2 regions of the Mesorhizobium sp. M0633 genome follow, and region 1 is predicted to be linked to the other one. Evidence: predicted binding sites of a transcription regulator. Region 1 holds the regulator's gene; the other holds the start of a gene.
The links. The regulator PhoB, encoded in region 1, activates phosphate uptake and scavenging genes when phosphate is short. The targets are predictions, from matches to a motif close to TGTCATNNANCTGTCAT.
Positions count from the first base shown of each region.

Region 1 (16,097 bases):
CGACAGCGCCATGTTCTACCTGATCGGGACGCTCTACCCCTATGTGGCGCGCGCCACATATCCTGTACTGAATTTCCCGCAATATGCCGGCGAGGTCGGCCACAGCGACGCTCATCCCGACAAGAAGTCGGAAGCCCAGAAGGCCGCTATAGAAGCGATAGCCGAGCCGCTGGAGGTGTTTCACAGCTTCTTCAGGAACGGCAAGCCGTTCATCGGCGGCAAGAACCCGTCGATCGCCGACATCCGTTTGGCGGCGACGCTCGAGTTCCTCGCCGTCATCGACTACGCGCTGCCCCAATGGGCAAAAGACTATATGGCGGCGATCGAGAAGAAGCTCGGCAAGGCCTATGCCGAGCCGGCCGCCGACGTGCGCGGCTATATCGCCTATGTGCGGTCGCAGGCCAACGCCTGAGGCACAAGCCAATAGCGGTCGTCCGCACGTCTGCAGGAGCCCGTAATGAACTGGGGATTTTTTTAATCTCCCCTGTTTGCACGATGTGGGGAGCTTAAGGTTTTGTTAACCTAAACCCTTTCTACTGAATCCACCTCCAGCCCGCGACCACGGATGTACTGGCGCGGATGGGAAGCAAAGGTCGGCTGCGCGCCGGCCTTTTGCTTATTTCAGCCCCTGTCGAAGTTGCGCCAGACGGCGTTTCACGACGCCTGCATGGCTGATGAAACGCGTCGCCGCCATCTTGTCATCGCCGCTGTCGGCCCTACCATCGAAGTTCGTCCCGTCCTCGAGGGCGGTTCAAGGACAGAGGCCCTGCCATGAAAAGCATTGCTGGAATGATGGTGATTGCAGGCGCCATGCTGGCGGGTGCAGCCGGTCAATCGAAAGCAGCGACGCTCAACACCATGCCCGAGGTCGGGGCTGCCATCCAGGCGTGCTGGACCCCGCCGGCGAATGCCGGGAATTCCACCGTCACCCTGAGCTTCAGCTTCAGGCGCGATGGCACGCTGATCGGCCGGCCCAAGCCGACCGCCATCCGCGTCGCCGGCGAGGAGAAGACGCGCCAAGCTTTTGTCGACGCGGCGGTCGCGGCCGTGGACCATTGCCTGCCGTTGAGCTTTTCACCGGCGCTGGCTGAAGGCATCCCGGGCAAGGTGTTCACTCTGCAATTCAACTCGCCCAAACAAGAACAGGCTGCACCGCGCGTGAAGGCTTCGCCTTGATCTTTTCCGACAACCGGATTCCACTTTTCGGGACCTAATGCATGTCGCGCAAAAGTGTGCAGCGGTTTTGCGACAACGACATGCATTAGACAAGAACCTAAGCGCGTCGCATGAGGCCCGGTCGACCGCGATGCGCTTTAGTGGCGCCTTCGTCTCGCCTCGACATGTCGCGCCAGTTCCGGCATCTCGAAGACATAGTCGCTCCAGGCCGATTCCGGTATCTGGCCGGCGAGATAGCACTCCAGCAAAAGCCTCTGCTCGTGGTCGAGTGGCCTCGGTGCGCGTTCATGGTCCAACCCAAGTGAATGGAACAGATTCCTGGTCAGGTCCGCGACAGTGAAGTGGATCGACATTTGCGGTCTCCTCCTTTGGCCGCTCAACGCCGATCCCAGGGCGAAGGTTTCAGCAACGGCCGGCCGGTAACGCCGGATTGATCGCGATGCCGAACCCGCCGCGCGCATCAAACTTCGCCGTGGCGGGCGTCCGCCGGCGTTGCTGCCGGTTCGTCTCAATCTTGAAATAAAAATGTAATATTGAATTTACACAAGTGGATTTAATACACTAGAGCTAAAGTCTCTGGTGGTGGTTTGATCTACTTCAATTAGAAAAAACTGATTTAGCTAGTACTTATCCATAGTCGGCAAAGAAATCCTGTTCTTGGTGCAACAAGGATAATGGTCGTTCCAATGACACGCTTCTGGCCCCTCACGATTCTGATGCTGGTGTCGGCAATAGCCGTTGCGCTCGGCCCATCCTTCTCCTACGCGGATAGCTGCGGTGCCATCAGGAGCCAATTGCTTTCGGCGGGGCGCAGCGGCGGGACCAGCCCCGAGCTTGCCCAACTGCGCCGGCAACTCGCCGCGATTCAAAAGCTTGAGAGACAACGCAGATGCACGGCGAGAACGGCCGGCTTCTTCTTCAATCCCTGCGCCGACCTGGTCAGCAGCAAGGCGGAGGTGCAACGGCAGATCGCCAGACTGTCGAATTCGAGCAGGGACACGTCCGGATTGAAGGCCAGGTTTGTCGCGCTGGGCTGCGCCGCCCCCGCTGCCAAGAAACAGCCGGCGCAGCAACGCACGGCACCCAAGGCCCAGTCCGCAGGCACAACAATTGGCGGCAATCGGATGCTGTTTTGCGTTCGCTTGTCGGACGGATATTTCTTCCCCGCGCCAAAATCGCAGTTCGCCAAGGGCGACGATCTGAAGGAAACGGTCGATCAGTGTCGCTACATCTGCGACGATGCCGGCGTCGACCTCTATACGCTGAGCGACGCCACTCGCGAGACCGAGGAGATGGTCGCGCTCGAGTCGGGAAAACCCTATGTGGAGCTACCTGCCGCGTTCCGGTACCGCGACGACGCGAACTTCAAGGCCTGCGACGTCAAGCGCTATTACCGGCGCGTCGCCGAGCTCAGGGCACGAACCGTGACACCGGCCAACATGACCAACGCCATCATACCGTTGCCGACGGCAAAGCCGGATTTTGGCATCGTCGCGGAAATTCCTGAATCCGGGATCGAAACCGCCGGTGCCGTTCCGCAAGAGGCAAAAACGCAGGCTGCCGAAGTGCAGGGGGTTGCCCAGCATCAGTCGATCGAAAGAGCGATCGGCGCGCGGCCGGTGAGAGTGGTCGGGCCGGCCTTCTTCCCGGCGGACTGACCAAGGCGGGCGATGTTCCGAGACGGCCGGATCGGATAGCCGCTTCAAGGCCTGGAGCCGTGCGCATCGACCGACGTCGGCTGGTTATTCGCAGACCATGCGGGCCCGTTTGCCGGGCTCGCTGACATTCTTGCAAGTTAGCGGCTTCGTCGGCTCCGGCGACAGCATGGGCGGGTTGTTGGTGACCCTCCTCCGAGGCGCTGCAACGGAAGCCGCGCTCCTGCGCACCGCCGGCCTTTTCGGCGTTTGCGGCGCCACTGGAAAGACGTCGGTCTCCAGTTGCGACTGTTCGGCTTGCGCCTGCGGCGAAGGCCTGTCCCAGAAACGGCGAACATCGAGCGGCTTGGGAATGATGACGGTGCCGTCATAGCTGCGCGCGCAGCCGCTTCCCAAAGGCAGCGCCAGGCACAGGAAGACAGGCAGAATCCGTCGAGACATCAGCAATACCCCTGCAAGCTTATAACGCTGCTTCGGCCTAACCGACAACCGGCGGAATAGGGCGAAGGGAGTAGATACCGTGAAGTAGAGTCGTCGCATTTCCAGTCGAAGGCGTTGCTCGAAGATCCAGCGCCGGGTCGGGCGCGGATGGAGGTCCAGCGCGAGTTAGAACCTTGCGATTCGTCAACGCTTCCAGCGTAAGGCCATGGTGCGATCGCACCATACCAAAGCCGCGCTCAGTGGCGACAATGGGATATTCGAAGTTCCGCTCCTCCAGTTACGGGCGGGAGCAGCGACCGCCGGCAAGAAACAGGGTCAGATTTACCCCAACGGACCTGTTTCGGCGATGGCGCGGCCATGACACGTTCTGGCTGCATGCAACGCGCTCCCGTCCGGCTTTTTTTCTTTTAAAGCCGGTGGCTACGATCGCCGAGCAGACGATGCCGGCCGGAATTCAAGCAAGCTGCTGATTCCAGCGGCAAACCGCGGCCCATGCCGACAAAGCCCGCGGCCGCTCCTTCTTACCCGGCTGGACGACGTTACCGGAGCGACATGAAACTGTCATGCGACTGTAATAATCGGGGGCTATTGGCCTCAGCGGGCGCCGGAGGAATGGCGCCGAGAGACCATATTCCGAACAGGAGCAGGCCACATGAGACATTTCATCCGCTCGGCGGCCGTTGCGATTGCAATGGCTGCGGCGACGACCACCCTCACCCTGTCCGCCGCGCTCGCCGCGGACATCTCCGGCGCCGGCGCCACCTTCCCCTACCCGATCTATGCGAAGTGGGCCGACACCTACAAGAAAGACACCGGCATTGGCCTTAACTACCAGTCGATCGGTTCCGGCGGCGGCATCAAGCAGATCAAAGCCAAGACCGTTACCTTCGGCGCTTCGGATGCGCCGCTCAAGGGCGACGAGCTTGAAGCGTCCGGACTGGCTCAATTCCCGATGGTGATGGGCGGCATCGTTCCCGTCGTCAATCTCGAAGGCATCAAGCCGGGCGAGTTGGTTCTCGACGGCCCGACGCTGGCCGACATCTTCCTCGGCAAGATCACGAGCTGGGATGACGAAGCGATCAAGAAGCTTAATCCCGACGTCAAGCTGCCTTCGCAGGCGATCGCGGTCGTTCACCGTTCCGATGGTTCGGGCACGACGTTCAACTTCACCTATTACCTCGGCGACGTCAGCGCGGACTGGAAAGAAAAGGTCGGCGTCGACAAGGCCGTGGAATGGCCGGTCGGCATCGGCGCCAAGGGCAATGAGGGCGTTGCCAATAACGTCTCCCAGACCGGCGGCGCGATCGGTTATGTCGAATATGCCTACGCCAAGCAGAACAAGCTCACCCACACCGATATGATCAACAAGGACGGCAAGAAGGTCGAGCCCGCCGCGGCGGCGTTCTCGGCGGCAGCGGCCAATGCCGACTGGAGCTCGCAGCCGGGCTATGGCGTCATCCTCGCCAACGAGCCGGGCGCCGAGTCCTGGCCGATGACGGCGGCAACGTGGATCCTGCTCTACAAGAAGCCGGATGATGCCGCGACCACCGGCGAAGCGCTCAAATTCTTCGCCTGGGCATACGACAAGGGCGACGAGATGGCCGGCGAGCTGGACTACGTTCCGATGCCCGACAAGGTGGTCGAGAGCGTCAAGGCCATGTGGGCCAAGGAAGTTGTCGGCGACGACGGCAAGCCGCTCTACTCGGCTATGTAATCTCCTCCAGGGAGGGCGTCGACGGCGCCCTCCCTGTTGCCTTTAATCGCGAGGACCCAATGACCATCGCTTCCGATGCCATGCCATCATCTGCAGCAGCCCGGGCCAGGGAAGCTACGGTGCGGCGCTTCGCGCTCACCGATGCCATATTCCGCGGACTCACCCGCGCTTCCGCAATTCTTGTGCTGGTCATCCTCGGCGGTGTCGCGATCTCGCTGTTTGCCGGCTCGTGGCAGGCGCTGTCGTCCTTCGGTTTCTCCTTCCTGACGACTGAAAGCTGGAATCCGGTCACGGAAAAATTTGGCGCACTGGCGCCGATCTACGGCACCCTGGTCACGGCGGCCATCGCCATCCTGATCGCGGTTCCGATCGGCATCGGCATTGCAGTCTTTCTCACCGAGCTCTGCCCGCGCCCGCTCAGGCGCCCGATCGGCATAGCGGTCGAGCTGTTGGCCGGCATTCCTTCGATCATCTACGGCATCTGGGGCCTGTTCGTGTTCGCGCCGTTCCTGCAGACGGCGATACAGCCCTTCATCATCAACGTCTTCCACGGCGTGCCGGGACTATCCAGCCTTTTCGCCGGCCCTCCTTACGGCATCGGCCTTCTGACCTCGGCGCTGATCCTTGCCATCATGGTGCTGCCCTTCATCACCTCGATCACCAAAGACGTCTTCGATACGGTGCCGGCGGTGCTGAAGGAATCGGCCTATGGCATCGGTTGCACGACCTGGGAAGTGACCCGGCGCGTGGTCATTCCCTATACCCGCATCGGCATCATGGGCGGCGTCATGCTTGGCCTGGGCCGGGCGCTCGGCGAGACCATGGCGGTGACCTTCGTCATCGGCAACGCCCACCGCATCAGTGCCTCCCTGTTCGCGCCGGGCACGACGATCTCGGCGACCATCGCCAATGAATTCACCGAGGCCGACGGCGACCTCTACACCTCCTCGCTGGTTTCGCTCGGCCTGATCCTCTTCGTTATCACCTTCCTGATCCTTGCCGCCGCCCGCTATATGTTGATGCGGATCGACGCCCGTACGGGAGCCTGACCGATGTCGACATCCTCATCGCTCCACAGCCGCCGCAAAGCCAGGAATTCGGTGATGATGGCGCTTTGCGTCGTCGCCGCCGGCATCGGGCTTGCCTGGCTGGCGCTCATTCTCGGCGCACTGGTCTATAAGGGCACAGCCGGGCTTTCGCTCGCGGTCTTCACCGAGATGACGCCACCACCGGGCGAGGCCGGCGGCCTGCTCAATGCCATCGCGGGCAGCCTGCTGATGACGATCATCGCCGTTGTCGTCGGCACGCCGATCGGCGTGCTGGCGGGAACCTACATGGCCGAGTATGGACGCTTTTCGCGCATCACCACCGTCGTCCGCTTCATCAACGACATCCTGTTGTCGGCGCCGTCGATCATCATCGGCTTGTTTGTCTATGAGCTGATGGTGCGGCCAATGGGACATTTCTCGGCCATTGCCGGCGCCGTTGCGCTTGCCATCCTGGTCATTCCGGTGGTCGTGCGCACCACTGAAGACATGCTCAACCTGGTGCCGAACGCGTTGCGTGAAGCCGGTGCCGCGATCGGCGCGCCACGCTGGGTGGTGATCCGTTCGGTCGCCTACCGCGCCGCATTGTCCGGCATCGTCACCGGCATATTGCTGGCGATAGCACGCATTTCCGGCGAGACGGCGCCGCTGCTCTTCACCGCGCTCAACAACCAGTTCTGGAGCAGCAATATCAACGCGCCGATGGCCAGCCTGCCGGTGACCATCTTCCAGTTCGCTCTCAGCCCTTACGAGGAATGGCAGCAACTGGCGTGGACCGGCGCACTCATAATCACCCTGACGGTTCTGGGCTTGAGCATCCTCGCCCGCAGCCTTACCGGACGCAGAGAGGACAGATGACACAGATGTTGTCCCCAGACATGACGATGGCCGAAACGGTCGTCGAGAAGACGAAGATCGAGGTCAAGAATCTCAACTTCTACTACGGCCAGAGCAAGGCGCTGAAGGACATCAGCCTGTCACTGCCTGAGCGCAGTGTCACGGCCTTCATCGGCCCTTCGGGGTGCGGGAAATCGACGCTGCTGCGTGTGTTCAACCGCATCTATGAGCTCTACCCAAAACAGACGGCCGAGGGCCAGGTGCTGCTCGACGGCAAGAACATTCTCGACCGGTCGCAGGATCTCAACCTCCTCAGGACCAAGATCGGCATGGTGTTCCAGAAGCCGACGCCGTTCCCGATGTCGATCTACGAGAACATCGCCTTCGGCGTCAGGCTCTACGAGAACCTCGGCAAGTCCGAGATGGACGGCCGCGTCGAACAGGCGTTGAAGCGCGCCGCGCTGTGGAGCGAGGTCAAGGACAAGCTCAACGCCAGCGGCTTGAGCCTGTCCGGCGGCCAGCAGCAGCGGCTCTGTATCGCCCGCACCGTGGCCGTGAAGCCGGAAGTCATTCTGCTCGACGAACCGGCTTCGGCCCTCGACCCGCTGTCGACTGCCAAGATCGAGGAACTGATCGACGAATTGCAAGCCGACTATACGATCGTCATCGTCACCCACAACATGCAGCAGGCGGCGCGCGTGTCGCGCCAGACCGCCTTCATGTATCTGGGTGAACTGGTCGAGTTCGACCGGACCGAGAAGATCTTCACGTCGCCCCGCGAGAAGCGCACGCAGGACTACATCACTGGCCGCTTCGGCTGAGCCGTTCCGATCATGCATATGAGGACAGGACCATGGGCGAACACACAGTCGCTTCTTTCGACGAGGATCTCGAGCAGATCAGCAAGCTGATCCGCGACATGGCCGACCTCGCCGGTTCGATGGTCGGCGGGGCGACCAAGGCCCTGTTGAATTCCGACAACGTGCTGGCGCAACGCGTCGTTTCCGACGACGCCATCATGGATGCGCGTCAACGCGAACTGGACGACCGCGCCATCACCCTGATCGCCAAACGCCAGCCGATGGCCCACGATCTTCGCCATGTGGTCGGAGCGATCCGCATGGCGGGCGACCTCGAACGCATCGGCGACCTTGCCAAGAATATCGCCAAGCGCGTGAGTGCGGTCGGCCTCAGCGCCACGCCGCGGGACCTGTCGCATTCCATCGACGCGATGGCGCAGCTGGTTCTCATCCAGGTGCAGGGTGTCATCGAGGAATATGCTGCAGGCGATGCGGCCGCGTTGGCCAAGCTGCGTGCCGCCGACGAGCGCATCGACGTCAAATACACGTCCGTGTTCCGCGAGCTGTTGACCTACATGATGGAAGATCCGCGCAACATCACCGCTTGCACGCACCTGCTGTTCTGCGCCAAGAATCTGGAGCGGATCGGCGACCATGTCACCAACATCGCCGAAAATGCGTATTATGTGCTGACCGGCGAGCAATTGCCGGTCAATCGTCCGAAGCAGGACGAAACGACAATGTCCGCACCGGTGACATGATGGGGGTGCCCAGCCGATGATCGCACCACGCATAATGGTGGTGGAGGACGAGGAGCCATTGGGTGTGCTGCTCCGCTACAATCTCGAATCCGAAGGCTACCAGGTCGAGGTGGTGACACGCGGCGACGAAGCCGAGATCCGTTTGCAGGAGAATGTGCCCGACCTTTTGGTGCTCGACTGGATGATACCAGCGGTTTCCGGCATCGAGCTCTGTCGTCGGTTGCGGGTGCGCCCCGAAACCGAGCGGCTGCCGATCATCATGCTGACCGCGCGCGGCGAGGAGAGCGACCGGGTGCGCGGGCTTTCGACCGGCGCCGACGACTATCTGGTCAAACCGTTTTCGACACCGGAATTCATGGCCAGGGTCAAGGCGCTGCTGCGGCGCGCCAAGCCGGAAGTGCTGTCCAGCGTGCTGAAGGTCGGCGACATCGTGCTCGATCGCGAATCGCACAGGGTCTATCGCAAGAAGAGCGAAATCAGGCTCGGGCCGACCGAATTCCGGCTGCTCGAGTTCATGATGCGGCATCCGGGCCGTGTCTTCTCGCGCAGCCAGTTACTCGATAATGTCTGGGGCGAGACAATCTACATCGACGAACGCACCGTCGACGTGCATGTCGGGCGGCTGCGCAAAGCCGTCAACAACGGCCGGATGCCGGATGTCATCCGCACCATCCGCGGTGCCGGCTATGCGATCAGGGAAGATTGACCCGCCTGGTCAGGCTACGTTCTTTCTGACGCTGGGCCTCATTTGCGCGCCCGGCGCGAAAATCTCCTGGTCGACGAAGCTTAGCGCCCGCATCGCGCAGCCTTCGCGGATCAGCGGCAATTCGTTCGGCTCTGTATCGAAGGAGATCGAGCCCGAATGCTGGCCGCCGGCGGTCTGGGCGATTGCCTTCCGCAAGGCCGGCTCGATCAGATCGAAGGCGGCGGCACTGGCGCCGACCATCGCGACCGGTGCCGGATCGATCAGCGCGAACAGCGAGCCGAGACCGAAACCCAGCGCTTCGCCGGCCTTGCGGTAGGCCTCGCGTTCCGGCCCATCTTTCTCGCGCGCCCGGGCCGCCAGTGCTCGCATGTCGGCGTCGCTGACGTCGGCGATCGGTTCGCTTTCTTCGCTCATCTGCCTGGCGTTGCGCCAGATGGCGTAGTTGCCGGCATAGGCCTCGATGCAGCCGCGCCGCCCGCAACGGCAGAGCGCGCCGCCCGGACGATGGATCATGTGGCCAAATTCGCCACCCGAGGAATGCGTCCCGGTGAACAGTTCGCCCTTCAGCACCAGCCCCATGCCGATGCCATGCGAAAGCAGGATGGCGATGAAGTCGTCGCGATAGCGATCCGGATTGCGCCAGCGCAAAGCCACCGCCATCATGTTGCAGTCGTTCTCCACCGTTGCCGGGATGCCGAATTCGTCCTCCAGCATGTCGGCAAAGGCGATGTCGGTCTGCGGCGTGATCGGCGACCACAGCATGGCGCGTGCAGGGGAGTCGGTAATGCCCTGAATCGCCAGGGCGATGCGGGCGACACTGCGGACGTCAAGGTCTGGATCCTGCAGCCGGCGCCGGACGATGGCCATGCATTCACGGATCAGCTCGTCGCGCGGCATGGTCAGCGTGTCCAGCCGGCGCTGTTCCTCGGCGACCACCTGTCCCGTATAGTCGATAATGGCGGCCGACAGGAAATTCAGCGACAACACCACGGTCAGCACCGCCGCCGCTTCCGGGTTGAGGGCGAGGCCGACCTGCGGACGACCGCGTTTCAACGAAACGGGCTCACTTGCCTTGCTCTCGGCGAGGATGCCTTCCCGTATCAGGTCGGAAGAGATCGCCGATATGGTCGAATGACTGAGGCCGGTAGTAGCTGCGATCTCAGTACGCGATGGCTGGCCGGCCCGGCGCACCGCCGAGATCACCATCGCCCGGTTGCGCCGGCGCAAATCGTCATGGCGGATTCCGACCGACATTGTTTTGCTTTCCTCCCGGTTGCGGCGGCCGCTCATGAACCGGAAGCCGTCGGTAATGTCCGACAAATAGTGTCGGACGCAGGCAAATAGTGTCAGATGCAGGTTGCGCTGTCATCGTTTATTCCGACGCTCGAAAAAACTCGCAGAGTCATCAAAATCCATCAGAATCGATGTTGACAGCAGCCGGAGATCGGGCCAGTATTTTTTCGAGGCTCGAAAAAATTAGAGCTTCTAAGCTGGTCTTTGAGCCAATTGGTCACGCCGTACGCGGCGCAGGGAGGATATGATGAAGAAATTCACGACCGCCATTCTGGCGGGTGTCGCCATGACGCTGGCGCTGGCGTCGGTGGCGCAGGCTAAAGACAAGGTCATCGGCGTTTCCTGGTCGAACTTCCAGGAAGAGCGCTGGAAGACCGACGAGGCCGCAATGAAGGCGGCCATTGAGGCCGCAGGCGACAAGTATATTTCCGCCGACGCACAGTCCAACCCCGGCAAGCAGCTCACCGACGTCGAGAGCCTGATCTCGCAGGGCGCCAGCGCACTGATCATCCTGGCGCAGGACGCCTCGGCCATCGGGCCGGCCGTGCAGAAGGCACTGGACGAAGGCATCCCGGTCGTCGGCTATGACCGGCTGATCGAGAACAAGGACGTGTTCTATCTGACCTTCGACAACAAGGAAGTCGGCCGCATGCAGGCCCGCGAAGTCTTCAAGGTGAAGCCGGAAGGCAACTACGTCTTCATCAAGGGTTCGGGTTCCGATCCGAATGCCGATTTCCTGTTTGCCGGTTCGATGGAGGTGCTGAAGGAGGCCATTGACGGCGGCAAGATCAAGAATGTCGGCGAGGCCTATACGGACGGCTGGCTGCCGGCCAACGCTCAGAAGAACATGGAACAGTTCCTGACCGCCAACGACAACAAGGTCGATGCCGTGGTCGCCGCTAATGACGGCACTGCCGGCGGCGTCGTCGCCGCGCTGACGGCGCAAGGGCTGGCCGGATCGGTTCCGGTTTCGGGCCAGGACGGCGACCACGCCGCGCTGAACCGCATCGCGCTCGGCACACAGACCGTGTCGGTGTGGAAGGATGCGCGCGAGCTCGGCAAGAATGCCGCCGAGATCGCCTCGCAACTGGCCGACGGCAAGCAGATGACCGACATTGCCGGCGTGAAGGATTTCACCACGCCCGGCGGCAATACCGTCAAGTCGCTGTTCCTGACCCCGGTCGCCATCACCAAGGACAACCTCAACGTCGTCATCGACGCCGGCTGGATCAAGAAAGAAGAGGTCTGCGCCGGGGTGACGGCTGGCACTGTTGCAGTCTGCAACTGAGCCGACGTTTCCGAAAAGTCCGAACGCCGCGGCCGCTCGCCGCGGCGTTTTTCCAACAAGAGTTGTTTTTCCGCTTCCGGCGGATAACTTCTAGGCTGCTTCCGGCATCCGCGGCAGACGGCAACCCGGCGGGAGAAACATCATGACCGACACGACGTCCAACACGCCGGTCGACAGCACGACAGACCGGGCACGGGAATCCGAACTCGGCATTGTTGCCCGATTTCTCAAGGCAACCGAACTCGACACGCGCATGCTCGGCATGGTCGGCGCGCTGCTGGTCATCTGGGTCGGCCTGCATGTCATTTCTAGCGTACGGCTCGGCGTCAATCCGTTCGACTTCGACAGCCGGACCTTCCTGACGCCACGCAATCTCTGGAACCTGTCGGTGCAGACTTCGGCCGTGGCCATAATGGCCGCCGGAATGGTGCTGGTTATCGTCATGCGCAATATCGACCTGTCGGTCGGCTCCGCCGAAGGCCTGATCGGCGTGGTCATGGGTTTTGCGCAGGTGCATTTCCTGGTGCGAATGGTCGGTCTGCAATTAGGCAACCCCTGGATCTGGATCCTGGCGCTGGCCATCGGCCTCGCGCTTGGCCTTCTGATCGGAGCGTTCCAGGGATACATCATCGCTTATCTCGAGGTGCCGGCCTTCATCGTGACGCTGGGCGGCCTTCTGGTCTGGCGGGGTGCCGCATGGTGGGTCGCCAGTGGGCAGACGATTGCGCCGCTGGATGCCACTTTCCAGCTGATGGGCGGCGGACCGACGGGTTCGATCGGTGCGCGATGGAGCTGGATCGTCGGAATTGTCGCGTGCCTGGCGGTTGTGTTCATGCTGCTCAACGGGCGGGTGCAGCGCAAGCGGTTCCGCTTCCCGTTACGCCCGATCTGGGCCGAGACGTTCCTCGGGGCCGTCACTTGCCTTGTCATCATGGGCGCCATATGGCTTGCCAATTCCTATCCTTGGCCGGTCGGCATCGTGAACAGATATGCGGCGGCCAACAATATAACCGTTCCCGAAGGCGGGCTGTTCATCGCCCATGGCATCGCCATACCCGTGCTGATGGCTGTAGCCGTAGGGCTGATCATGACCTTCATCGCCAAGCGTACCCGTTTCGGCCGCTATGTCTTCGCCATCGGCGGCAATCCGGAAGCAGCCAACCTTGCCGGTATCAACACGCGCTGGGTGACCATGAAGGTGTTCATGATCATGGGCGTGCTGGCGACGATCGCCGCAGCGATCTCGTCAGCCAGGCAGAACTCGTCGACCAATGCGCTGGGCACGCTGGACGAGCTCCTGGTCATCGCGGCGGCGGTGATCGGCGGCACGTCGCTCGCCGGCGGCTCCGGCACAGTGCTCGGCGCCATGCTCGGCGCGCTTTTGATGCAGTCGCTGCAGTCCGGTATGGTGCTGCTCGGCATCGATTCGCCGCTGCAGAGCATCGTTGTCGGAGCCGTGCTGGTGGTCGCGGTGTGGCTCGATACCGTCTATCGCAAACGGGTCTGAGCATGATCCCGCAAGGTGGAAACCGGTTTTCGTACAACTTGATGCTCAAGCAGGATCTATAGGGAGGAAGGACGAGCATGGCAGACAAAACCGCTCCCACGCCGCTGATCGACATGCGCAACATCTCCATCGCTTTCGGCGGCATTCGCGCCGTCGACGATGCCTCTGTCGACCTTTTCCCGGGCGAGGTGATGGCTTTGCTCGGTCACAACGGTGCCGGCAAATCGACGTTGATAAAAATCCTGTCCGGCGCCTACAAGCGCGATGCGGGCCAGATTTTCGTCAACGGCGAGGAAGCTTCGATCTCCAATCCCCGCGACGCCAAGAAGTACGGCATCGAGACGATCTACCAGACGCTGGCGCTGGCCGACAATGTCGATGCGGCCGCCAACCTGTTTCTCGGCCGCGAGCTGATGACCGGCTGGGGTACGCTCGACGACGTCGCCATGGAGGCCGAGGCGCGCAAGGTGATGGGCAGGCTCAATCCGCGTTTCCAACGCTTCAAGGAGCCGGTGGTAAAGCTTTCGGGCGGCCAGCGGCAGTCGGTGGCGATCGCCCGCGCCATCCTGTTCAATGCTCGCATCCTGATCATGGACGAGCCGACGGCGGCACTCGGGCCGCAAGAGACGGCGCAGGTCGGCGAACTGGTCAGGCAGCTCAAGTCCGACGGCATCGGCATCTTCCTGATCAGCCATGATATTCACGACGTGTTCGAGCTTGCCGACCGTGTCTGCGTCATGAAGAACGGTCGGGTTGTCGGAACGACGCGCACAACCGACGTCACCCAGGACGAGGTGCTCGGCATGATCATCCTCGGCAAGTGCCCACCCGGCGCCATTCCGGGGCCGGGCGCGCTGAAGATCGCCGCATGAACGAGAATTAGCCGGCTAATCACAAGCCGCCAAAATGTGCCAGCCGTCACCATGCATTGGCCTCGCCATTGTGTTGGCGTCAGGACTTGCCCATAAAGATGCCGAACCGTCCACGGGACGTATCAGCAATTGAAGAAGCTTTTTCCGACCGTCGCTTTTATCGCCGTCGCGCTGATCAGCCTGACGATGGCGGGTTTTGCCTATTTTGCCACCCAGGAGGCGGCCCGCATTAAATTCGAGGCGACGGCAGACGACGCGCTTAACCGGATCGAAAGCCGCATCGACTTGGACCTGTCGCTGCTGCGTTCGACCCGGGCGCTGTTCGACGCACGCAATGGCGGTATCTCGCAGGGCGAGTTCAAGGCCTTCTTCAACGCGCTCGACATCGAGAATAATTTCGCCGGCCTGCGCGGCATCGGTTTCCTTCGCCTGGCGAAAACTGGCAACGAGGCGGCGGTCGAGCGCGACATCCTGCACGATCACGGCGCAAGCCATCCGATCTATCCCGACACGAACTTACCGTGGCGTACGCCCATCGTGCTGTTCGAACCGCTGGATCCGTCCAACAAATCCAGCATCGGCTACGACATGTTCACCGGGCCGGCGCGGCGCGAGGCGATCGAAAAGGCGATGACCGACGACCAGCAGCACGCCAGCGGGCTCGTGCAGTTCGGCAAGGATACGGGTGCCGCGCAGACCTTTACCGGGTTCCTCGTCTTCGTCCGGCTCAATGTCGAAACCGCGCCGGACGCCGTGAACGCGACGAGATCCTCGACTGCCGGCTTCCTTTATGCGGCCTTCCGCGCCCGTGATCTGTTCCAGGCTGCGCTCAGCCGGGCACCATTGCTGCCGGTCAACACCGAGATCTATGACGGCACGGTGGACAGCGACAACCTGCTGTTCCAATCGGAAACGCCGCCTGTTTCGAGCCTCGGCGACAGGCTGCTGGTCACCCGCAAGATCACCGTCGCCGGCCGGCCGTGGGTCGTCCTGTTCAGGCCGACAAGTGCTTTCTCGCAACCTTCCTCGCGCGCCATCCCGGTGATGCTCGGATTGTTCGGACTGCTGCTTGCGGGCGCCATCGCGCTGGTGGCCCGCTATCAGGAGCGGGCCTATGAGGCGGTCTCGCTGCTTCACGAAACGACCGAAAAGAGCCTGCTGGAAAAAGACCTGATGCTGCAGGAGATGAAGCATCGCATCAAGAACTCGATCACGCGGGTGCTGGCAATCGCGCGCCAGACAGCATCGCACACGACCGACGTCCAGGAATTCTCGGCTTCTTTCTCGGCCCGGCTGCAGGCGATGGCGGCTTCCCAGGACATGCTGACGCGCTCACGCTGGCAGAAAGCCGATCTCGGCGACCTGCTGCGCATCGAGCTAGGCCAGGTGTTCGGCAGCGAGCTTCCTGAAGGGCTGCTGTCGGGACCGCAGGTTCTTCTCGATGAAAAGACGACGCAGGCACTCGGCCTCGTCTTTCACGAACTGGCGACGAATGCGCTGAAGCATGGCGAAGCCGGCAATTCAGTCGGTGCGCTGAAGGTCGACTGGTCGCTCGACGCCCGTAGCGGCACCCGGACATTGGCTCTCAACTGGCGCGAGGCCGGTCAGAAGAAGCTCGAGACACCGGCAAAGAGCGGTTTTGGCACCAGACTGATCGATCTCAACGTCACGCGCGAATTGCGTGGCACAATCAGGCGCGATTTTCGCGAAGATGGCTTGAACGTGGAAATCAAGGTTCCGCTGCCGGCCTGAAACGCCGTCTCGTGGGCCGCGTCGCAACAGCGCTCTAAAAGGGCAAACGCGGAGACAGGTGGCCTGCCTCCGCGTTTGCTGTTCGCCTGGAGCTCGAAACTAGTTGCAGCGAGCTGTGTAAATCCGGCCGTGACGATCTCTGTATTGGCAGTAGCCATTTTGCAGACGGCGAACGAGCAGACCGCCAATCGCACCAGCGCCGGCGCCGATCAAAGCGCCCTTGCCGCCGCCGACAGCGCCACCAATGAG
Region 1 is NZ_JAMYQC010000008.1:63,733-79,829, reverse strand. It holds gene NKI47_RS10760 (glutathione S-transferase family protein) at 1-412, shown strand, start outside; gene tolA (cell envelope integrity protein TolA) at 772-1,176, shown strand; gene NKI47_RS10750 (hypothetical protein) at 1,314-1,529, opposite strand; gene NKI47_RS10745 (DUF2865 domain-containing protein) at 1,863-2,834, shown strand; gene NKI47_RS10740 (hypothetical protein) at 2,919-3,272, opposite strand; gene pstS (phosphate ABC transporter substrate-binding protein PstS) at 3,925-4,986, shown strand; gene pstC (phosphate ABC transporter permease subunit PstC) at 5,046-6,035, shown strand; gene pstA (phosphate ABC transporter permease PstA) at 6,039-6,890, shown strand; gene pstB (phosphate ABC transporter ATP-binding protein PstB) at 6,887-7,690, shown strand; gene phoU (phosphate signaling complex protein PhoU) at 7,723-8,430, shown strand; gene phoB (phosphate regulon transcriptional regulator PhoB) at 8,447-9,136, shown strand; gene NKI47_RS10705 (ROK family protein) at 9,146-10,390, opposite strand; gene xylF (D-xylose ABC transporter substrate-binding protein) at 10,677-11,717, shown strand; gene NKI47_RS10695 (sugar ABC transporter permease) at 11,860-13,224, shown strand; gene NKI47_RS10690 (ATP-binding cassette domain-containing protein) at 13,302-14,096, shown strand; gene NKI47_RS10685 (CHASE domain-containing protein) at 14,226-15,848, shown strand; gene NKI47_RS10680 (YMGG-like glycine zipper-containing protein) at 15,948-16,097, opposite strand, start outside.

Region 2 (16,097 bases), on a different contig from region 1:
TCGCGCCATCGCCCGCGACATCACCGCTCGCAAGCGCGCCGAATCCTCGCTGATCACCGCCCGCGAGCGGGCCGAATATGCGAGCCAGGCCAAATCGCGCTTCCTCGCCACCGTCAGCCACGAGATCCGCACGCCGATGAACGGCATCATGGGCATGGCCCGGCTTCTCGCCGACACCAGCCTTTCGCCCGAGCAGCGGACCTATGTCGGCGCCATCTCGACCTCGGCCAGCGCGCTGCTGGCGCTGATCGAGGACCTGCTCGACTACTCCAAGATCGAGGCCGGCCGCTTCGATCCCGAACCGCAGCCGATGTCGGTGCGCGAGATCGCCGACAATGTCATCGAGCTTTTGGCGGCGCGGGCTTTTGCCAAGGATATCGGCCTCGGCTGCCATGTCGAACCCGACGTGCCGCAGCTGATCACCGCCGACCCCGGCAGGGTCAGGCAGGTGCTGCTCAATCTCATCGGCAACGCCGTCAAGTTCACCGACAGCGGCGGCGTCCTGGCAAGCATCGCCCGCGTCCGCACCGAAACCACCGACCGCATCCGCTTCACCATCACCGACACCGGCCCCGGTCTGCGCGAGGAGGACATGGAGCGCATATTCGAGGACTTCGAACAGGCTGACGGCACCTCGACCCGTGCGCATGGCGGTGCCGGCCTCGGTCTCGCCATTTCCAAGCGTCTTGTGACCGCCATGGGCGGCACTATCTCTGTGTCGAGCCGGCTTGGCCAGGGGTCCGAATTCGTCTTCGAGATTCCCGCTATTTCCGCCGTCGAGGCGCCGCAGATCCGCCAGGACGCGCTGTCGGGCCGGCATGCGGTGATCGTGTCGAAGAACCTGGTCGAGGCCGAAGCCCTCGCCCGCACCATTCGCGCCAATGGCGGCACGGTCGATCTGGCCACCGCCGCCGCCCAGGCCACCGCTTTCGCCGAGGGCTGTGACGTGCTGCTGATCGATGCTGCCATGGAGCAAAGCGACGGCAGGCTGCTCAGGCGCCTGCGCCAGAGCGGATTTGCCGATTGCGAGGCAGTGACGCTGATCGCGCCGACCGACCGCGGCATGCTTGGCGAGTTCCGTGCCAATGGTTACGCCACCTTCCTTGCGAGGCCGGTGCGCGGCGAGACATTGCTGCGCGTGCTCTTGACCAGCCACGCACCGGTCGTCGCCGAGCCGCAACTGCAAAAGCGCGGCGCGCAGGCGGGGCACGCCATTGGCGCCCGCCAGCAGGGCCTGTCGGTGCTGATCGCCGAGGACAACGACATCAACGCCATGCTGGCCCGCGCCACGCTGCTGAAGGCCGGGCATCGCGTGAAAGTGGTCGGCAACGGCAAGGCCGCCGTCGAGGCGGTCATCAGCACCGGCCACAAGCACCGTTACGACGTGGTGCTGATGGACTTGCATATGCCTGTCATGGACGGCCTGGACGCCATCGCCGCCATCCGCCGCCATGAGGAGGAGACCGCGGTGCCGCCGGTGCCGATCATGGTGCTGTCGGCCGACAGCCAGGAAAAGACCCGCCACGCCGTGCTCGCTCACGGTGCCAGCGGCTTCGTCACCAAGCCGCTCGACCCCGATGCCCTGGTTCATGCGGTCGAAGGGCAAGCGGCCGCCTGAGGCACAACATAGACGGTTGATAGATTACCCAGCCGACGAAGTATTGCCCGCAGAGCCGTATCACGGTACTGTCACAATCCTGTTGCACCTACACCGTATCCCCGTGCCAAGAGGGATGGCTCGAAGGAGAATCACTCGTGCATACAGTCATGCCGGAATGTGATGCTCGGCCGAACGCCAGCGGGCCTTTGCTCGTCGGCCGGAACGCCGATGCCGTCATAAAAGGCGCATCGCTCGGCCGCATCGGCAATCTCGAAGTGCGGCTCGCCCGCAACGAGGCCGAGATCGCTGCCGCGCAGGAAGTGCGCTACCGGGTGTTCTACGACGAGCTTGGTGCCAGGAAGGACCTGTTCCAGATGCAGGACCGCCGCGATGCCGATCGCTTCGATCCCCTCTGCGATCATCTGCTGGTCTTCGATACTTCGCTTTCCGGCCCCGAGCATCGCCGCATCGTCGGCACCTACCGCCTGCTGCGGCAGGAGATTGCCGCGGCCGCCGGCGGCTTCTATTCCGAAGGTGAATTCGAGCTGACCAAGCTGATCGCGCGGCATCCCGGCCAGCGCTTCCTCGAGCTCGGCCGCTCCTGCGTTCTGCCGGAATACCGCTCGAAGCGCACCATCGAGGCGCTGTGGCAAGGCATCTGGGCCTACATCAACCATTACGGCATCGGCGTGATGACCGGCTGCGCGTCGTTCCACGGCACCGTGCCGGCGGCACATGCGGAGGCGCTGACCTATCTTGCCCACCACTGCCGGACGAATTCATCCTGGGACGTGCGCGCCGTCGCCGGGCGCTATTGTTCCATGGATCTGATGCCGATCGAGGCCGTCAATACCAAGGCGGCGATCGCCGCGATGCCGCCGCTGGTCAAGGGCTATCTGCGCGTCGGCGCGCGCATTGGCGACGGTTGCGTCATCGACCGTGAATTCTCGACGGTCGACGTGTTCGTGGTGATGCCGGTCAAGGAGATCGGCGCCCGCTACGTCAATTATTATGGCGGAGAAGCGCAGCGGTTTGCGGCCTGAGTAGTGAATAGTGAGTGAATAGTGAGTGAATAGTGAATAGTGAATAGAACCTAGCACTGACTGCTGGAGCAGCAATTGGCTACTCACTACTCACTACTCACTACTCACTACTCACCATTCACTACTCACCATTCACTACTAACCATTCACTATTGACCATTCACCATTCACGCATCTTTCTCAGCCTGCTCGTTGACCGGCCCCGGCTCCACCGGCGCTTCGCTTGCGACATGCTTGGGGCCGCCCTTGGCGACGCCGACCATGGCCGGCCGCAGAACACGCTCGCCGATCGAATAGCCGGGCTGCACGACCTGCACGACCGTGTTGGCCGGTACGTCGGGATTGGGCACCTCGAACATCGCCTGGTGGAAATTCGGATCGAATTTCTCGCCCTCGGGCTCGAGCTTCTTCACGCCGTGGCGTTCCAGCGCCGACAGCATGGCGCGCTCGGTGATCTCGACGCCGTCGATCAGCGCCTTGAAGCCGGCATCGCCCGAAGCCTTGGCCTCCTCCGGGATGGCATCCAGCGCACGGCGCAGATTGTCTGACACCGAAAGCATGTCGCGGGCAAAATTGGCAACCGCATAGGCGCGCGCATCGTGGACGTCGCGGGCGGTGCGGCGACGCAAGTTCTCCATGTCGGCCGCGACGCGCAGCGCGCGATCCTTCAGCTCTTCGTTTTCCTTCAGAAGCCGCACAAGCGCTTCATAGTCGCCGTCGACGCCACCTTCCCTTGGCTCCGCGCCAGCCTCGGTCTTCTCGGCTTCATCGGGCGCGCGTTCGTCTTTTGCCTGGTCGCTCATCGCCGTTTCCCGTCATTTTCGAATGGTGTGGATTTGCGCCCGATATCGAGGTTTAGCGGCCAAAAATCAAGGGGCAAGCGCTACTGCAGCCGCTGTCGCGGCTTGATGGCGGACGGCGCAGACCTTTCGATTTTAATTCAAACTTTACCGTACCCGACGGCTTTGCTTGCCAGCATACTACAATGCGGGAACCATTCCTCCCCTGGAAGAGTTTCGAAGCCGACACAGGATTTTGGATGATGCCCCGCAGGAATGGCGAAAAACGCGACGGGCTCGCCGGCGATATCCGGCGCCAGCTCGGCACCGAGGCGACCAAGCGCTTTCTGCGCACCTTGCCGGCCTTCCGCACGGAGTCCGATATTCCCGACCGTCTGAAGGAATTGCTCGACCGCCTGGACGGCGTCGAAGCCAAGGTGGTCGCAGGCGGGCGCCGTCGGTAGACACCATCGCAAGCAACGCGACCTGCGATTGCGGCCGCAATTCCTCGCCATCGCGCGACATTTACCCGCAGTAACTTTGCGTGATCTCCGCCTTGCGGCAGCGCGCCGCTCCGCCTATGTTTCATGATGAACATGATTTCCCCCGAAGCTGTGGCAAACAGCAAGCGCGCCTGGTTGAAAATCCTGTCGCGCTATAAAAAGCCCGACAGGCGTCGCAGCGCCGTCGAACTCGCCATCACCCTCATTCCTTTCGCCACGCTGTGGGCATTGTCCTCGGCCGCTTATGCCTATGGCCATTGGTGGGGTCTGGTCCTCATCCTTCCGGCCGCCGGCTTTCTGGTGCGGATCTTCATGATCCAGCACGATTGCGGCCACGGCTCCTTTTTTGCCAATCGCTATGCCGACGACTGGATCGGCCGCGTCCTTGGCGTGCTGACGCTGACGCCCTACGATTGCTGGCGCCGCGCCCACGCAACCCATCACGCCAGCGCCGGCAATCTCGACGAGCGCGGCACCGGCGACATCAAGACACTGACCGTCGCCGAATACCGGCAACTGTCGTGGCGGGGCCGGCTCGCCTATCGCCTCTATCGCCATCCGCTGGTGATGTTCGGCCTTGGCCCGATCTGGATTTTCATTTTCGAGCAGAGACTGCCCTTGGGCATGATGCGGGGCGGCCTCACCCCCTGGGTGTCGTCGATGTCCACCAACCTAGCCATCACGGTCATAGCCGCTCTGCTCATCTGGTTCGTTGGCCCCGGCGCGTTTCTGGTCGTGCATTTGCCGATCGTCATCCTCGCCGGATCGGCCGGCATCTGGCTGTTCTATGTCCAGCATCAGTTCGAAGAGACGGAGTGGACAAAGGACTCCGAGTGGGAATTCCAGCACGCTGCCCTGCACGGTTCGTCCTATTACGACCTGCCGCCGGTGCTGAACTGGATCACCGGCAATATCGGCGTCCACCACGTGCACCACCTCTCGGCCAAGGTGCCATGCTACCGGCTTCCGGAAGTGCTGAGGGACTATCCGGAGCTGCGTGAGATCGGCCGCGTCACACTCCTCGACAGCTTGCGCTGCGTCAAGCTGGCGCTGTGGGACGAGAGCCGCAGCAAGCTGGTATCGTTCCGCGAAGCGCGGATGGCCGTGTAGACGCACCGCCGCACCTAAAGCGCGTCGCGCTCGACCGGCCTCATGCGACGCGCTTTAGGTTCTTGTTTATGCATGCCGTTATCGCAAAACCGCTGAACACTTTTGCGCGACATGCGTTAGGGGTGCGGCGGGGCTCCACATTCCGAGCTTAAGCTGCCTGGCGCTGGTCGCGCATCAGGATCTCGCCCTGGCGGATCTCGGTGCCCAGCACTTTCAGGCATTCGCGCATGAACGCGGCAAGGCCCGGCCAGCCCTTGGCCGACACCAGATTGCCGTCGACATGGGCGCCGGTCGGTGCAACATCGATATAGATGCCGCCGGCCAGCGTGACTTCCGGCTCGCAATATTGCAGCGCCGCGACTTCGCGGCCGCGCACCACGCCGTCGACCGCGATCAGGATCTGCACGCCGTGGCAGATGGTGAAGATCGGTTTTCCCGTCTCATGGAAATGCCGCACCAGCGCCTGCACGCGCTTGTCGATGCGGATATATTCCGGGACGCGCCCGCCCGCCGCGTAGACGGCATCGTAGTCGGCCGGATTGACCTCGGAAAACGTCTTGTTGAGGATGTAGTCGTGGCCGAGCTTTTCCGTATAGGTCTGGTGGCCCTCGAAGTCGTGCAGCGAGGTCTTCAGGATATCGCCGGCCTTCTTGTCGGGGCAAACGACATGGACGGTGTGGCCCACCGCATGCATGGCCTGTTCAAAGACGAAAATCTCGTACTCCTCGCTGAACTCGCCAACGAGCATCAATATCTTCTTGCCAGCCATACCCGGTTCCTCCCTTGTGGCCACATTTATTCGGATCGCGAAATAATGGGCCTATCCTAAGGCGGAGAGGCGCAAAATAAAAGGCTGAATCGGGAATGTGGTCCGACCAGAAGGCTTCTGGCCCTCTGGAGCGGATCAGCCGGCGCGCACCCGCCGCCAGGAATATTTCGGGCCTTTGGCCTCCGGCTTCACCGCCGGCTGATAGAACAGCGGCAGTCCGCCTGTGCGGCCTTGCTCGAGCCGCTTCAGCAGCACTGGGTGCGATATCTCGAATTCATCGAAGCCGACCCGCAGCATATGCGGCAGCTGATCGATCAGCACCTGCCCGGTGGCGCGCATAGCGCCTGCAAAATGATAACGGCTGCGCAGCAATTCGCCCTTGGAGAACGAGCGGCCGTCATTGAACGCCGGAAACGCCAGCGCCACCAGCGACAGCTGATCGAGCAGGCCTGCGATCTTCTCGAGCTGATCGCCGGGCTGCAGCAGCACACCGATGCGCTCCTTCGCCGACCGCCGCACCTCCGGATCGAGGCCGAGAAACGCCTGCAACGGCAGGATGAAACGGCCATTGCCGACCAGCGCCTCGGCACTTTCGGCATGAACCCACTCGTCCTCGCGGAACCCATCCGGTGTCCACAGCCGCATGGCGTTTTCGGCTATCAAGTCGCTCATCAAGAAAATTTCCAAGTCCACAAGGTTCTAAAGTGCAAAACACCTCAGGGTGTGTTGAGATTCAGATCAGGCCGGCATCACTTGAATATCAACATACCCTAAAGCGAGGCGTCGGTCAGCGACCTTTCCAGCCCCGACAAATGGATGCCGCATTCGGTCTTGGCGTGCCCGGCCCAGCGGCCGCTGCGCGCGTCGTCGCCCGGCTGCACCGGCTGCGTGCATGGGAAACAGCCGATCGACAGATAGCCATAGGCGACCAGCGGGTTTTCACGCAGCGCATGCGCGCGCATGTAGCCGGCCTGGTCCGATGTCGTCCAGTGCGCCAGCGGATTGATGCGGATGCGCGAGCCGACCGCCTCGAACACCGGCAGCGCTGCCCGGGTCGCTGCCTGGAAGCGCTTGCGGCCGGTGAACCAGGCGCGGAACGGCTCGACGCCGCGCGCCAGCGGCTCGACCTTGCGGACGTCGCAGCAGGCGTCGGTGTCGGTCTCGTTCAGATTGCCGGTCGGGTCGATCCTTGCCAGCGCCGCATCGTCGGGCCTGATCACCCGGATATCGCTCAGCCCGAAATCGGCGGCCAGCGCGTCACGATAGCCGAGCGTCTCCTCGAAATGCTTGCCGGTGTCGAGAAAGATCACCGGCAGCGTGCGGTCGATCTCGGCGATCATGTGCAGCAGCACCGCCGAATCCGCGCCGAAGGACGAGACGGCGGCGATTTCGCCGTGAAAGAACTCCCGGGTCGACCGCTCGATGATCTCCAGCGGCTTCAGATGGCCGTAGAGCGCGTCGAGACCCGCCGCTTGGGCGGCGATGCCGGCCTCGACGTCGACGATCCGGTCAAGCGGCCTTGGCTTCGCCAGCATAGAGCGCCTCCTTGAACGGCGCGGGACCGACACGGCGGTAGGCGTCGATGAATCTTTCGTTTCTGTCCAGCCGAAGCCCGAGATAGGTTTCGACGATCTGCTCGATGGCGTCGGTGATCTCTTCTGAACTGAAGCCGCGGCCGATGATCTCGCCGACCGAGGTGTTCTCGTCGGCCGAGCCGCCGAGCGTCACCTGGTAGAGTTCGGCGCCTTTCTTCTCGACCCCGAGGATGCCGATATGGCCGACATGGTGATGGCCGCAGGCATTGATGCAGCCGGAAATCTTCAGCTTCAATTCGCCGATCTCGCGCTGGCGCTCCAGCGAGGCGAAGCGCCGCGAGATTTCCTGCGCCACGGGAATCGAGCGCGCGGTTGCCAGCGCGCAATAATCGAGGCCGGGGCAGGAGATGATGTCGCTGACCAGGTTGGAATTGGCCGTCGCCAGCCCGATATCGACAAGCGCGTCATAGACCGCCTTGAGGTCGGCCCGCGCGACATGCGGCAGGATCAGGTTCTGCTCGTGACTGACGCGCAGCTCGTCGAAGGAATATTTTTCGGCAATGTCGGCGACCGCTTCCATCTGGCTGTCGGAGGCATCGCCCGGCGTCTCGCCGATGCCCTTGAGCGAGATGGTCACCGCCGCGTAGTCGGGATGGCGATGGGTGACCACATTCTGGTCCAGCCATTCGGAAAAGCTCTTGGAGTCGAGGCGGGCAAGCTTGACCGCCTCGTCGCCTTCCGGCCGGTCGACAAGCGCCGGCGGCGCGAAATAGGCATCGATGGCGCGGATGTCTTCTTCCGGCAGCCTCAGCTCGGCGTCCTTCAACTCCTGCCATTCGGCCTCGACCTGGCGGGTGATCTCCTCGACGCCGGTCTCATGGACCAGGATCTTGATGCGCGCCTTGAACTTGTTGTCGCGCCGGCCATAGAGGTTGTAAACGCGCAGGATCGCCGTGCAGTAGGACAACAGATCCGCTTCGGGCAGGAAGTCGCGGATCTTCTTGGCGACCATCGGCGTGCGGCCCTGACCGCCGCCGACATAGACGGCGAAACCAAGCTCGCCGGCGGCGTTCTTCTTCAGGTGCAGGCCGATGTCGTGCGTCTGGATGGCGGCGCGGTCGCGCTCGGCGCCGGTCACCGCGATCTTGAATTTTCGCGGCAGGAACGAGAACTCCGGATGCACCGAGGACCATTGCCGCAGGATTTCGGCATAGGGGCGCGGATCGGCAACCTCGTCAGCGGCGGCGCCGGCGAAGTGGTCGGCGGTGACGTTGCGGATGCAATTGCCGCTGGTCTGGATAGCGTGCATCTCGACGCTTGCCAGATCCGCCAGGATCGCCGGGATGTCCGACAGCGCCGGCCAGTTGAACTGGATGTTCTGGCGCGTCGTGAAATGCCCATAACCTTTGTCGTATTTGCGGGCGATGTGGCCGAGCATGCGCAGCTGCTTGCTGTTCAGCGTGCCGTAGGGCACCGCGATGCGCAGCATGTAGGCATGCAGTTGCAGATAGACGCCGTTCATCAGCCGCAGCGGCCGGAACTGGTCCTCGGTGATCTCGCCGGCAAGGCGCCGCGCGACCTGGTCGCTGAACTCGGCGACGCGGGCCTTGACGAAATCGTGGTCGAACTCATCGTAACGGTACATATTCAGATCTTTCCGGGCGCGTCCGCCCGTTATTTTCTTCGTTCGAGCATGATCGGGATCATGCTTGGGTCATCTATGCCGCGCGTGCGGCTTGCGGACGGGCCTGCTTGCCCAGGTCGTTGCGGGTGGTCGGGCCGGCGGCACGGATCTTTTCACGCAGCCGGACCGCTTCGACCGTGCCGTTGGCCACGGTCACGTCTATCAGGTTGACGTCGACCACTTCGTTGTTGGCGGAGGCCTTGGCGCCGATCGCCTCCAGCCGGTCCTCGGCCGCCTTGTCATGGGCGATGTCGGCATGGTCGATGGTCTCGGCCCAGCCGCCATTGGCGTACCAGACGGCTATGCCGTCGGCGAGGCGGTTCGCGGTCAGGACTTTCATTGGTTCACTCCTTGCGCGGCAGCACGGGCCACGCTTTCCTGCCTGTGTGCCGCCAGCGGCTCGGACCGTTCGAAATTGGCGCCGGCGACGGCGTCGCCGATGATTGTCATCACCGGGCCGCTGAGGTCGGCGCGCGCCTCCAGCGACGGCAGGTCGGCGAGCGTGCCGTGGAAACGGCGGCGGTTGGCAAGGCTGGCATTCTCGACCACGGCGACGGCCGTATCCGGCGACAGGCCGGCTTCGATCAGCCGGCCGGCGACCTCGGCGGCGACCGAGCGGCCCATATAGACGGCGACCGTCGCGCCGGAAATGGCGAGCTTTGCCCAGTCTGGCAGCGAATTTCCCTTGAGGTCGTGGCCGGTGGTGAACACCATCGACGACGACACGCCGCGCAGCGTCAGCGGCAGTTCGAAATCGGCGGCGGCGGCGAAGGCCGCGGTGACGCCCGGAACCACTTCGTAGGCGACGCCGGCATCGCGAAGTGCCGCCATCTCCTCGCCGGCCCGGCCGAACACCAGCGGGTCGCCGGACTTCAGCCGCACGACACGCTTGCCGGCGTGGCCAAGCTCGACCAGCAGCGCATTGATCTCGGCCTGGCTCTTGGAATGGCAGCCCTTGCGCTTGCCGACCGGCAGGCGCTCGGCATCGCGACGGCCCATGGCGACGATCGCCTCCGGCACCAGCGCGTCATGGACGATCACGTCGGCTTCCATCAGCAGGCGATGGGCGCGCAGCGTCAAAAGGTCCTCGGCGCCTGGACCGGCGCCTACAAGCGCGATATGGCCCGATGCCGGTTCTGTCGAAAGCAGCAGGCCGACGGCCGCATCATGCGCCTGCGAAAGCTCGCCGGCCTCGACAGCGCGGGCCGGCGCGCCGCCAAAGAAATCGCTCCAGAAGCGGCGGCGGGCATTGCCCTTCGGCAGCAGTCTTTCGGCGGTGTCGCGAAACGATGCGGCGAGCGCCGCGAGCGGACCGAGCGAGGGCGCCAGCATGCGGTCGATGCGGCTGCGCAGCATCTGCGCCAGCACCGGGCCGGCACCTTCCGTGCCGATGGCAATGGCGACCGGCGCGCGGTTGACCAGTGCCGGCGTGAAGAAATCGCATAGCTCCGGCCGGTCGACGGCATTGACCGGAATGCCCAGCCGGCGCGCATCCCCGGCAACGCGGCGATCGAGCGCCTCGTCGCCGCTGGCGGCAAACACCATCACCGCACCATTGAGATGTGCTGCATCATAGGCGTCGGCGATGTGGGCGGCCCCCGTCTCGGCGATAAAGGCCAGCAGCTCCGGGCTTGTTTCATCGCTGACGATGCGCAGCACAGCGCTCGACTGCGCGAGCAGCCGCGCCTTGGCCAGCGCCTCCTCGCCGCCGCCGACGATGGCTACGGCTTCGCCCTCGACCCGCATGAAGACGGGAAAGGCATTGAGCTTGGGCGTGGCTTGCGGCATGACGAGCGGAATCCTGGAACCGTTTGTCAGTTCTACGCGGGGGCGCGAAAAACCAGAAGGCACCCACTCGCGCATCGCTTCGTAGCAGGCAATCTCTTTTCTGCAAGCATGAAGGCCAAGAGAAAAATATTCCACATTCAAATGCGGAGCAGATTGAAGCTGCTGTTGCAGCCCTTGATCCGCTGCCTTTTTAGCGGCCGGAGGAGCTAACCACAAAACAGATTTTTCTAAATTCTATCAATTTAGTAGATTAAGCCGCCGGATGCTGACCGAGCGATCGACGGCAGCCCCGCACTCTCGCCGGCCCTTGTCGGAATACCGGGTCCGAGTACCGGAACATTCCCGCCTCGGCACGCGTTTGCACTAGGGCCCAAGCCCGGTCATGCCCCTACGGCAAAGGCTTGGCGATGGGCTTGAAAAATCAAAAAAGGAGCGCCCCATGAGCAACGTCAGACTGAAACGCGGACTGTGGATCGTGGTGGCAGATGGCGAAAAGGCGCTGTTTCTCGAGAACCGTGGAGACGTCCAATATCCCGACCTTCAGGTCGTGCACGAGATGGAGCAGGAAAATCCGGCAACCCGAGAACAGGGCACCGACCGCCCCGGCCGCTACAGCGACGGCCCTTCCGTCCACCGCAGTGCGGTCGAGGACACCGACTGGCACCGTCTCGGCAAGGAGCGTTTTGCCGAAGAGATTGCCGACAGGCTCTACAAGCTCGCGCATCGCGGCAGCTTCAAGGAGATCGTGCTGATCGCGCCGCCGCCGGTGCTGGGCGACATGCGCAGGAAACTGCACAAGGAGGTCACCGACAAGATAACGGCCGAAATTCCAAAGACGCTGACCAACCACAGCATACCCGATATCGAGAACCTGCTGCAGGCGACCTGATCGGGCATCGGCGGCGTCAACCGCCGCCAGACTTGAACACGCCGCCCGCGATGCTGACAAATCCTGCCGGCTCGCTCGCCTGGAAAGCCTTCTACACGTGCTGGCCGCCATTGATGTGTATTTCCGAGCCGGTCACGTAGGACGCCTGCTGCGAGCACAGGAAGAAGATGATGTCGGCGACTTCCGCCGTGGTGCCCAGCCTTCTCAGCGGAATGGTCTCGACGATTTTTTCGGTGCCCGGCGACAGGATCGCGGTGTCGATCTCGCCCGGCGCAATCGCATTGACGCGAATGCCGTGGGGGCCGAAATCATGCGCCATCTCGCGGGTCAGCGAGCCGAGTGCCGCCTTCGACGTCGCATAGGCGGTACCGGCGAAAGGATGCACGCGGGTGCCGGCGATCGAGGTGACGTTGACGATCGAGCCCTTGGCCGACGCCAGCTCCTTGAACAGGCCCCGCGCCAGCATGATCGGGGCGAAGAAATTGACCTGGAAGACGTCGCGCCAGACATGCATCGGCGTGTCGATCGAGTTCATGCGGCTGTTGCCGTCCTTGAGCTTGGGCGAGATGCCGGCATTGTTGACCAGCGCATGCAGCTGGCCGCCATGCGCCTCGAGCCGGTGGCGGATTTCCGAGATGGCGATGCCGACATCCTCCTGGTCGGCGAGATCGACCTTGATGTGGTCTTCCGGTCCGGCCGGCCACGGGCAGTCCTCGGCAAAGGCCTGGCGCGAGCAAGTGATGACGCGCCAGCCTTCGCGTGAAAAGCGCTTGACCGTAGCGTGGCCGATGCCACGGCTGGCGCCGGTCAGCACAATGGTCTTTCTGGTGTCGGTCTCTGCCATTCGCGGTCTCCAAACGGGAGATGTAGCGGAACGCGGCAGCGGTGGCGAGGGGGCCTGTTGTTCAGCCGCCTGTCAGGATGTCCAGGATCGACGTCTGCCGCTTCTTGACCGGGCCGCCGACATTGCCGGGCGGCACCGGGTGCTTGATCGATCCGGTGGTGCCGTCGACGCCCGGCATGGCCAGGCCGCCGGCATCGACCGTCTCGGCAGGACGCACGGGACGCGAAGCCGACTGGGTAGCTGCCGCAGGCGGCGCCGATTGGCCAACGGAAGCGACCGGCGCCGGCGGCGCCGTGTCGGACGGTATGTCGTCCGGGACGATGGTGTCGGGCGGCGTCGACTTCCAGGTTCCGGGCAGCGGCCGCACCGGCACGCCCTCATGCGCGGCGACCATGAACTCGTGCCAGGCCTGCGCCGGCAGTGCGCCGCCGGTGACCTTCTTCATCGCGCTGCCGTCATCGTTGCCGAACCAGACGCCGGTGGTCAGATTGGCGGTATAGCCGATGAACCAGGCGTCGCGCGAGTTCTGGCTGGTGCCGGTCTTGCCGGCCGCCGGCCAGGCGAACGCCGCCTTCCTGGCCGTGCCGATCTCGACCGTGCCGGTCATCATCGAGTTCATCATACCGACGACATCGGGCTTGACGACGCGCGGCGCACCGCCGCCATTATTTTCGTAGAGCACCTTGCCGTCGCTCGTCGTGACCCGGCGGATGAAATGAATGTCGGGCTTATAACCGCCATTGGCGAAGGGAACATAGGCCGAGGTCAGTTCCAGCGGCGTCACTTCCGAGGTGCCCAGCGCGATCGAGGTGTTGGCCGTCAGCTCGGACTGAATGCCCATGCGGTGCGCCGCCTCGACCACCGCGTTCGGCCCGACTTCCATGGTCAGCTGCGCGGCAACCGAGTTCAGCGATTTTGCCAGCGCCGTCGCCAGCGTCACCTTGCCGAAATATTTGCCGCCGTAATTGTCGGGCGTCCAGTTGCCGATCTTGATTGGCGCGTCGTTGCGCACGCTGTCGGGCGTGCGGCCGGATTCCAGCGCCGCCATATAGACGAACGGCTTGAACGCCGAGCCCGGCTGCCGGCGCGCTTCCGAGGCGCGGTCGAACTGGCTGGTCGAATAGTCGTAACCGCCGACCATCGCGCGCACCGCGCCGGAATTGTCGATCGACACCAGCGCGCCCTGACTGACATTGAGTTTTTTGCCGCTCTGGTCGATCAGCCGGCGGATCGATTGCTCGGCGAGCTTCTGCAGCGTCAGATCGACGGTCGTGTCGACGACGATATCGCGGCGCACGTCGCCGATCAGGTCGGGCAGTTCTTCCATGATCGTATCGGCGACGTAGTTTTCCGAGCCGGTCCAGTAGGACGGCGCGCGTGTCGCCGGCGCGCTCATCGCCGTTGTCTGCTCCTTGGCGCTGATCTTGCCCTCGTCGCGCATCGCGGCGAGCACCAGCTGCGAGCGCTGCTCGGCCGCCTTCGGGTCGCGCGCCGGCGACAGCCGCGACGGCGCCTTGAGCAGGCCGGCGAGGAGTGCGGCCTCCGACAGCGTGACGTCGCGCGCGCTCTTGCCGAAATAGCGGCGCGAGGCCGCTTCGACACCATAGGCGCCAGAGCCGAAATAAACCCGGTTGAGGTACATTTCGAGGATCTGGTCCTTCGTATGCTTGTGCTCCAGCCACAGCGCCAGCAGCACTTCCTGCACCTTGCGTTCCAGCGTGCGGTCCGGCGTCAGGAACAGGTTCTTGGCCAGCTGCTGGGTCAGCGTCGAGCCGCCCTGCGAAAAATGCCCGCCGAGCACATTAGTCACCATGGCCCGGGAAAGGCCGATCGGATCGATGCCGAAATGCGAATAGAAACGGCGGTCTTCGATGGCGATGACGGCCTCGGGAATATAGGGCGACATTTCGTGCAGGCCGACGGCCTCGCCGCCGCTCATGCCGCGATTGCCAAGCAGCTGGCCGTCGACCGAGACGATCTTGATGTTGGGGGCGCGGTCGGGAATGGCCCAGGTGGTGGCCGCCGGCATTTTCGCGCCGTAATAGACGACGATGCCGGCAGTGGCGATGCCGCCCCAGATGGCCAGCACGAAGCACCAGTAGAACAGCCGGGCAAGCACGCCGAACACGCCGCGCCGGCTTTTGCCGCGCCCGCCGCGCGGCGGCTTGGCCTTGGAAGATTTGCGCTTTGCAGCGGCTTTTCGGTTGCTCGGCACGACGCGGTCCTCCTCGCTTACCGAAAAACCGGCCGAGGATCTCGCCCCCGGCGATGCCTCGAAGCTGGGCTCGATGCGGCTGTCTTTCCGGTTCGCCATGCGCTGTGCTGTCTTCCCCATGCCTATGGCGTTGGGGTTGAAGACTAGATGCGGCGGTTTAAAGGCGGGTTAAGTCGGGAAAAATCGAAGCAAACTGTATGCAGTCGCTTGCCGAATGGCTGCGGCCCGCGACAGCGCCAAAGCCGGAAATGAAAAACCCGCCTCGGCGGGCGGGTCGTTGGAGCCAATGAGCACCATAGCGAAATTAGTAGCATAGCTGCCGGCACAAAGCAAGAACAAAATATGCTTTGCCTCAGAATAATCACTTCAGTTCGGCGGTTGCGACAACCCTCAGTCGTCGGCATCCGCATCGTCGGAGGCCGGGCGCCAGCTGATCGGCTGGATCTTCCTTTGCGTATGGCCGTCGGTATAGGCCCACCAGCCGGCGTCGCTTTCGTCCCAGTCGCCGCCGGCCGCCTTCAGCCGGTCGAGCGAACGGTATTGCGCGATGCTCTCGTTCATCACGCCGTCGCTGTCCTGCCAGTAGACGGTGACCTTGGAGCCGTCCCTCGGTGCCGTTTCGATTGATTTTCGGGCAGCCATTTTCATTTCTCCCGGTGAAGCGAACGGAACGCAGGGACAAGCGTCCGGTTCCTGGCCGATGGCCTTTAGGAGAATTCGCTCCGGCGAGACATATGGCGTGGTTTTCGAGAACCGGAGCGCAGCGGACATTTGGGTCCGTGAGCACCGGAAGCGGAGAAAACTGCGCCAGATGGCCGCCGGAGTAGAATTATCATGAAGGCCATTAGCTGTGGGCGAAGATATCCTCCTCATCCCAGCCCATCAGGTCGAGTTTCGCACGCGTCGGCAGGAAGCGGAAGCAGGCATCGGCCTCCCTGGTCCGGTTGTCGCGCGCCAGACGCGCGCTCAGTACGTCGCGCAGCCGGTGCAAATAGAGCACGTCGGAGGCGGCATATTCGAGTTGCTCGGGCGACAGCGTCTCGGCGGCCCAGTCCGATGATTGCTGCGCCTTCGACAGGCCGACGCCGAGGAGCTCGAAGCAGATGTCCTTCAGCCCGTGCCGGTCGGTGTAGGTGCGCGTCAGCCGCGACGCGATCTTGGTGCAGAACACCGGCTCCGGCATGACGCCGAAAGCGTTGTAGAGCACGGCGAGATCGAAGCGGCCGTAATGGAACAGCTTGGTGATGCTGCGGTTCTTCAGCAGGCTGACGAGGTTCGGCGCCTTCTTCTGGCCGGGCGCGATCTGGATGACGTCGGCCGAGCCATCGCCCGGCGAGA
Region 2 is NZ_JAMYQC010000004.1:191,154-207,250, forward strand. It holds gene NKI47_RS06025 (PAS domain-containing hybrid sensor histidine kinase/response regulator) at 1-1,618, shown strand, start outside; gene olsB (l-ornithine N(alpha)-acyltransferase) at 1,768-2,643, shown strand; gene grpE (nucleotide exchange factor GrpE) at 2,811-3,446, opposite strand; gene NKI47_RS06040 (hypothetical protein) at 3,683-3,886, shown strand; gene NKI47_RS06045 (fatty acid desaturase) at 4,013-5,035, shown strand; gene NKI47_RS06050 (DJ-1/PfpI family protein) at 5,184-5,804, opposite strand; gene NKI47_RS06055 (DUF934 domain-containing protein) at 5,940-6,476, opposite strand; gene NKI47_RS06060 (phosphoadenylyl-sulfate reductase) at 6,575-7,339, opposite strand; gene NKI47_RS06065 (nitrite/sulfite reductase) at 7,314-8,984, opposite strand; gene NKI47_RS06070 (DUF2849 domain-containing protein) at 9,058-9,363, opposite strand; gene cysG (siroheme synthase CysG) at 9,360-10,811, opposite strand; gene NKI47_RS06080 (baeRF12 domain-containing protein) at 11,251-11,700, shown strand; gene NKI47_RS06085 (SDR family NAD(P)-dependent oxidoreductase) at 11,792-12,544, opposite strand; gene NKI47_RS06090 (transglycosylase domain-containing protein) at 12,606-14,858, opposite strand; gene NKI47_RS06095 (hypothetical protein) at 15,150-15,401, opposite strand; gene NKI47_RS06100 (ribonuclease D) at 15,604-16,097, opposite strand, start outside.
Region 2: a site for PhoB is predicted at 1,688-1,704, ahead of olsB (l-ornithine N(alpha)-acyltransferase). Genes of this name have one in related genera too.